Regions from separate parts of the Bradyrhizobium sp. 604_D8_N2_3 genome, predicted to be linked through region 1. Evidence: riboswitches for the same ligand, from Rfam matches in the RefSeq annotation. Region 1 holds a riboswitch; the other holds the start of a gene.
What was found. Region 1 has a riboswitch for glycine ahead of gcvT (glycine cleavage system aminomethyltransferase GcvT). Riboswitches for the same ligand answer to the same signal wherever they lie in the genome.

Region 1 (3,181 bases):
GCCGAGAAGCCGCGGCGTACTGGATCACCCGCCCCAGTGCGCAGTGCGCACAAGGCGGGTGATGACACCGAATATGAGGTCAGAGTTCGCTTCATTTCACGCCGTGTGGGCCTTGTAGGCGGCTTCATCCATGAGGCCGCCGAGCTCGCTCTTGTCGGCAATCTTGATCTTGAAGAACCACGCCTTGCCTTGCGCGTCGGAGTTCACCAACGCCGGTTCGGCGGCGAGCGCGTCGTTGGTCTCGAGCACTTCGCCGGTGACAGGCGCGTAGACGTCGGAGGCGGCCTTCACCGATTCCACGACGGCGGCGGCTTCCGCCTTCTTCAGGCTGCGGCCGACCTTCGGCAACTCGACGAATACGACGTCGCCGAGCTGCGACTGCGCGTAGTCGGTGATGCCGACGGTGGCGACGTCGCCGTCGATGGCCAGCCATTCATGGTCGGAGGAGTACAGCGTCGTGGTCATTTTCTCAGTCCTCAGCGTTTGTAGGTGTTTTTTACGAAGGGCATGGCGGCGACCGTGAGCGGCAGCCGCTGGCCGCGCACTTCGGCGAAGAGTTTTGTATCGAGCGCGCTCGATGCCATGGGCACATAGCCCATCGCGACGGGCGCGTTCAGGCTCGGGCCGAAACCGCCCGAGGTGACCTTTCCGATCGGCTCGCCGCCCGCTTCATCCGCAAACAGCGGCGCGCCCTCGCGCACCGGCGCGCGGCCTTCCGTGCGCAGGCCGACCCGGCGGCGGCTCGCGCCGTTGTCGAAATGAGCGAGGATCACATCAGTGCCGGGGAAGCCACCGGCGCGGGCGCCGCCGCTGCGGCGGCTCTTCTGCACCGACCATTCCAGCGCGGCCTCGACCGGCGTGGTGGCGGTGTCGATGTCGTGGCCGTAGAGGCAGAGCCCGGCTTCCAGCCGCAGGCTGTCGCGGGCCCCTAAGCCGATCGGCATCACGTCGGGATTGTCCAGCAGCGTCCTGGCGAGGCGCTCGGCATCGGCCGCGGGGACCGAAATCTCGAACCCGTCCTCGCCGGTGTAGCCGGAGCGCGAGACGAAGCAGTCGAGACCGGCAACCTTGTGCGGGCCGGCGTCCATGAACTTCATGGAGGGCGCCTCTGCACACAATTTCGCCAATGCGGCTTCCGCCTTCGGGCCCTGCAGCGCGATCAGCGCGCGGTCTTGAAGCGAATCGATGATGCAGTCATCCGAGAGATGCGCGCGCAGATGCGCCTCGTCCCCTTCCTTGCAGGCGGCGTTGACGACCAGGAACAGGTGATCGCCGAAATTGGCGACCATCAGATCGTCGAGAATCCCGCCGTCCGGATTGGTGAACTGGGCATAGCGCTGCCGTCCCGGGGCAACCGCCACGATATCCTGCGGCACCAGCCGTTCCAGCGCGCGGGCGGCGTCCTCGACCTTGCCCGACTTCGGCCGAAGCGCGAGCTGGCCCATGTGGGAGACGTCGAACAGGCCGGCGGAGGAACGGGTATGGAGGTGCTCCTTCAGGACGCCCGCGGGGTACTGCACGGGCATGTCATAGCCCGCGAACGGCACCATCTTGCCGCAGAGGGAGACATGAAGCCCGTGAAGGGGCGTACGTTTCAGGGAATCTTGGTCGTCGCGCGCAAGCATCACGGGGCCCTCGGCGGTTCCCCGGGGACGATTCCCCGGTAGCAACCAGTCGAAGCCCCATCTGTCGCTGTGCCTGAGAGTATTATCCCGTCGGCGGACGTCGTCCGGGCTATGCCCGTCGGCGCCTCTTTCCAGATGTCGTCAAAGCCACGCGGTCCTTTTGCCTGAGAGTTTCCGGGGCGGTTGCTCCTTCGGCGCCGGCACCAAAGCCGGTCTCTCCCGACGTGGCCGTACGATACAGATGGGTACAGACCACAGGCCGGCCAAGCCTGTCAACGCGCACCTGGCGGCTTTCAACGGGATTGCAAACGGGGTTGCGCGCCTGCGGCAACTCACTGATCTCCTTGCACAGTTTCTGGACAGCGCAGCTGGCCTTGTCTAAAAGCGCTTTGACGCGCAGATATCAGCCCAAATGCCCGGTTTGGATGGCGTATCGCGGGTCCAAGCACACCCGATTGGATGAACATGAGCGGCGTCAACGAGATCAGGTCGACCTTTCTGAACTTCTTTGCCGAGAACGGCCACGAGATCGTGTCGTCCTCGCCATTGGTGCCGCGCAACGACCCGACGTTGATGTTCACCAATGCCGGCATGGTGCAGTTCAAGAACGTCTTCACCGGCGTCGAGAAGCGGCCCTATCAGCGTGCCACCACCTCGCAGAAATGCGTGCGCGCCGGCGGCAAGCACAACGACCTCGACAATGTCGGCTACACCGCGCGCCATCTCACCTTCTTCGAGATGCTCGGCAATTTCTCGTTCGGCGACTATTTCAAGGAGCGCGCGATCGAGCTGGCCTGGACCCTGATCACGCGGGAGTTCGGGCTCAAGAAAGACAAGCTGCTCGTCACCGTCTACCACACCGACGACGAGGCGGCTGGGCTGTGGAAGAAGATCGCGGGCTTCTCCGACGACCGCATCATCCGCATCCCGACCTCGGACAATTTCTGGGCGATGGGCGACACCGGCCCGTGCGGCCCGTGCTCGGAGATATTCATCGACCGCGGCGATCACATCTGGGGCGGACCTCCGGGCTCGCCGGAAGAGGACGGCGACCGCTTCCTCGAATTCTGGAACCTGGTGTTCATGCAGTACGAGCAGGTGACGAAGGAGGAGCGCGTGGATCTGCCGCGTCCCTCGATCGACACCGGCATGGGCCTCGAGCGCATGGCCAGCATCATGCAGGGCGTCGACAGCGTGTTCGAGACCGATCTGTTCCGCCATCTGATCGATGCGACGTCGTCAGCGCTCGGCGCCGGGCCGAACGAGCAGACCGTGGCCTCGTTCCGCGTCATCGCCGACCATCTGCGTTCCTCCGCCTTCCTGGTCGCAGACGGTGTGCTGCCCTCGAACGAGGGCCGCGGCTATGTGCTGCGCCGGATCATGCGCCGCGCGATGCGCCATGCGCAGCTGCTGGGTGCGAAAGAGCCGCTGATGCATCGCCTGGTCTGGGCGCTGGTGCGTGAGATGGGCCAGGCCTATCCCGATCTGATGCGCGCGGAGAATTTGATCGAAGAGACGCTGCGGCTGGAAGAGACCCGCTTCCGCAAGACGCTGGT
Region 2 (3,181 bases), 160 kb from region 1:
GGAGAAGCCGAGCACGGAGAGGCCCATCACGAAACGGTCGATCCAGGTGCCGTGCTTCCACGCCGCGATGACGCCGAGCGGCACGGCGACGATCACGGCGAGAATGATCGTCGAGAGCGCGATCGAAATCGACGGCTCGACGCGCTGGCTGATCATCTTCATGACTGGCAGGTTGGAGATCAGCGACGTTCCGAGATCGCCGTGCAGCAGCTTGTTCACCCAGGTGATGAATTGCACGATCAGCGGTTCGTTGAGGCCGAGCGAGTCGCGGATGCGTTCCAGCCGTTCCGGCGTGGCGTTATCGCCGGCGAGAATGGCGGCGGGATCGCCCGGCGTCAGCCGCAGCAGCAGGAAGACGAACAGCGCGACGACGCCCATCACGGGCACCGCGGCCAGAACGCGGCGAATGAGATAACCTAGCATGCACCTATCTCCGGCTGCGGAACTTGTGGGGCCGAGAGGCCCCTGTGGAATCGGTTCTGTCTATCATGCACGCCTGTCACTCGGGCTGGAAAGCCGGCCGGAGAAGCCGACCTTTCGGGGCAAATTGTGTGCCAAGGGCAGGGCGGTCGCAAGAGGCCGCCGAGCCTCCGATATCGGCCACTCAGGATGCATGGCGGAACTCGCGCTCAACCCTGAGTGAGGGTGCGGTCGGCGGTGCGTTGAGCCCGCGCCAGCCGTCGATGGTCCCGGCAATCATCTGCGCGGTCGCCGCCGACAAGGTCCAGCCGAGATGGCCGTGACCGGTGTTGAAGAACACGCCCGGCATCCGTCCTGCGCGCACCACGGGCATCATGTTCGGCATCATCGGCCGCAGCCCGGCCCAAGGCACGACCTTGGACGTTTCGACGCCGGGGAAGTTGCTGCGCACCCAGTCGACCAGCGGCTGCACGCGGTCGGCGCGGATGTCGCGGTTGAAGTCGTTGAATTCGGCGGTGCCTGCGACGCGGAAACGATCGGCGCCGAGCCGGCTGGTGACGATCTTGGCGGCTTCGTCGAGCAGGCTCACGGTCGGCGTCGCATTGCGGCTTGCGGCAGTGTCGAGCTGAACGGTGATCGAATAGCCCTTCACCGGATAGACGTTGACGCGCTCGTCGAGGAGGGCGGCGAAGTGGCGGCTGGCCACACCGGCGCAGACCACGACGCCATCCGCCTTCAGCATGCCGCGCGCGGATGCGACAGCATCACTGGCCGAAAGATCAGCCCAGCCGATGACAAAGCCGCCACCTGCCTGGGCAATGGAATCGATGTTGGCTTCGTGGATAAAGGTCGCGCCGCGCCGCTTGCAGGCTTCCGCAAGTCCGCGCGTGAACTTGTGGATATCGCCGGTCGCATCCGACGGCGTGTAGAAGCCGCCAAAATAGTCCTTGCGCAGCGTCGGCTCGATGGCGCGGATCTCCTCCGGCGTCACCGGGCGGCGATCGAGCCCGCCTTCCTTCAGCAGCGCATTGACCTGCAGGCCGGATTCAAAACCCCTCTTGTCGTGATAGATGTGCAGGATGCCGCGGCGTTCGAGATCGAAGTCGATGCCTTCGCGCTCCGCGATCTCGAACAGATGCTTGCGGGCTTCGATCGCGAGCCGCGTGGTCTGAACCGTGTTGGCGCGGTAGTTGCCGATATTGGCGACGAACTCGCTCATCCACGAATATTTGTGCCAGTTCGGCCGCGGGTTCATCAGCAGCGGCGCATCGCGCCGGAACATCCAGCGCAGGCCTTTCAGGATCGTGGCGGTGCTGTTCCACACTTCGGCATTGCTGGCGGAGAGCTGTCCGCCGTTGGCGAAGGACGTCTCCATCGCGGCGTAGCGGTGCTTGTCGAGCACCGTCACCTTGTATCCGCGTTCGAGCAGGGCATAGGCGGTCGTTACGCCGGTGATGCCGGCGCCGATGATGGCGATATGGGTCATGGCAGGTTCGGGGCTCCCGTGAGTTAGAGTCGGCTAACCGCCGGCCAAAGGCCGTTGGCGGCGCCCCATCTGTCACGGTTACCTGAGAGCTTGATCCGGCGCGGACCTCGGCGAGGTCAGCTCCGGACTATCCCCTTCGGTGGACGTCACGACCACATTGGCCGTGCCGCCTCTCTCCAGATCGTCCTGACGATACGGTCCTTTTGCCTGAGAGTTTCCGGGGCGGTTGCTCCGTCGGCGCCGCAACGAAAGCCTGAACTCTCGTTGCGATCTCTCCCGCATCGTCGCGTGGACAATCGAGCAGTACGATGCGCCTCATTTTTGGACAAGGCTAAATTTAAACCGCGACTGCCAACGCATTGTGCAGTGCGAAGGCTGCGCTGTCAGTCGAGCGTCGCCAGCAAGCCCGCCATCAGGCGCCCGCGTTCAACCAGGCTCTCGACCTCGATGAACTCCTCCAGCGTGTGGCCGTTGCCGCCGCGCACGCCGAGGCCGTCGAGCGTCGGGATGCCCATCGCGCCGGTAAAGTTGCCGTCGGAGCCGCCGCCGGAGCTCGCATGCGGCAGCTCAGTGCCGAGCGATTTGGCGATGCCGCGCGCCTTTTCATACAGCGCCATGGTGCCGGCATCGGGCTCCCATACGGGGCGCGTGACGCCGCGCGTCACCTTGAACGTGACATCATTGGACGTGCCCGACAGCGCCAGCATCCGCTCGACGCCGCGGTCGAGATCGGCCTGGCGCTTGGCCATGGACAGCGCCTCGCCGGTGGCGGTCGTGGCAACGCAATTGACCCATTGTCCGCCATGCACGACGCCGACCGAGAAAGTGCAGTCCTCCGTCGTCATCGCGTCGATGGCGAGGATCTGCCGCGCCATCTCGCGGATCGCCGAGCGTCCGGCCGACAATGTCGCGCCGGCATGGCTCGGCCGGCCCGTCGCTTCCAGATTGAACCGCGCGATGGCGTAACGTCCGGTGGTGACACCGTTGTCGGCGCGGCCCGGTTCGGGCACCAGCACATATTTGTTGCGCGCGGCTTCCGCCTCGATGATGTCTCGCGTCGAGGGCGTGCCGACTTCCTCGTCGGGCGTGAACAGCACGGTGATCGGCAGCGGCGTGGTGAAGGAAGCGCGTGCCAGCTGCCGGATCGCTTCCAGCGAGAGATAGTTGCCGCCCTTCATGTCGTAGATGCCGGGGCCGTAGCACTTGTTGCCATCGCGCCGCCATTTCAGCTTCTCGATGGTGCCGACCGGGTGGACGGTATCCATGTGGCCGGCG

Region 2: linked by a shared signal. The riboswitch ahead of AB7245_RS28360 (D-amino acid dehydrogenase) and the one ahead of gcvT (glycine cleavage system aminomethyltransferase GcvT) in region 1 are both predicted to bind glycine.

Annotation. Positions count from the first base shown of each region.
Region 1 is NZ_JBPWPM010000001.1:6,062,356-6,065,536, reverse strand. It holds gene gcvH (glycine cleavage system protein GcvH) at 97-465, opposite strand; gene gcvT (glycine cleavage system aminomethyltransferase GcvT) at 477-1,625, opposite strand; glycine riboswitch at 1,769-1,857, opposite strand; gene alaS (alanine--tRNA ligase) at 2,091-3,181, shown strand, end outside.
Region 2 is NZ_JBPWPM010000001.1:5,903,435-5,906,615, reverse strand. It holds gene AB7245_RS28365 (ABC transporter permease) at 1-423, opposite strand, end outside; gene AB7245_RS28360 (D-amino acid dehydrogenase) at 605-1,906, opposite strand; glycine riboswitch at 1,974-2,088, opposite strand; glycine riboswitch at 2,092-2,195, opposite strand; gene AB7245_RS28355 (M20/M25/M40 family metallo-hydrolase) at 2,290-3,181, opposite strand, start outside.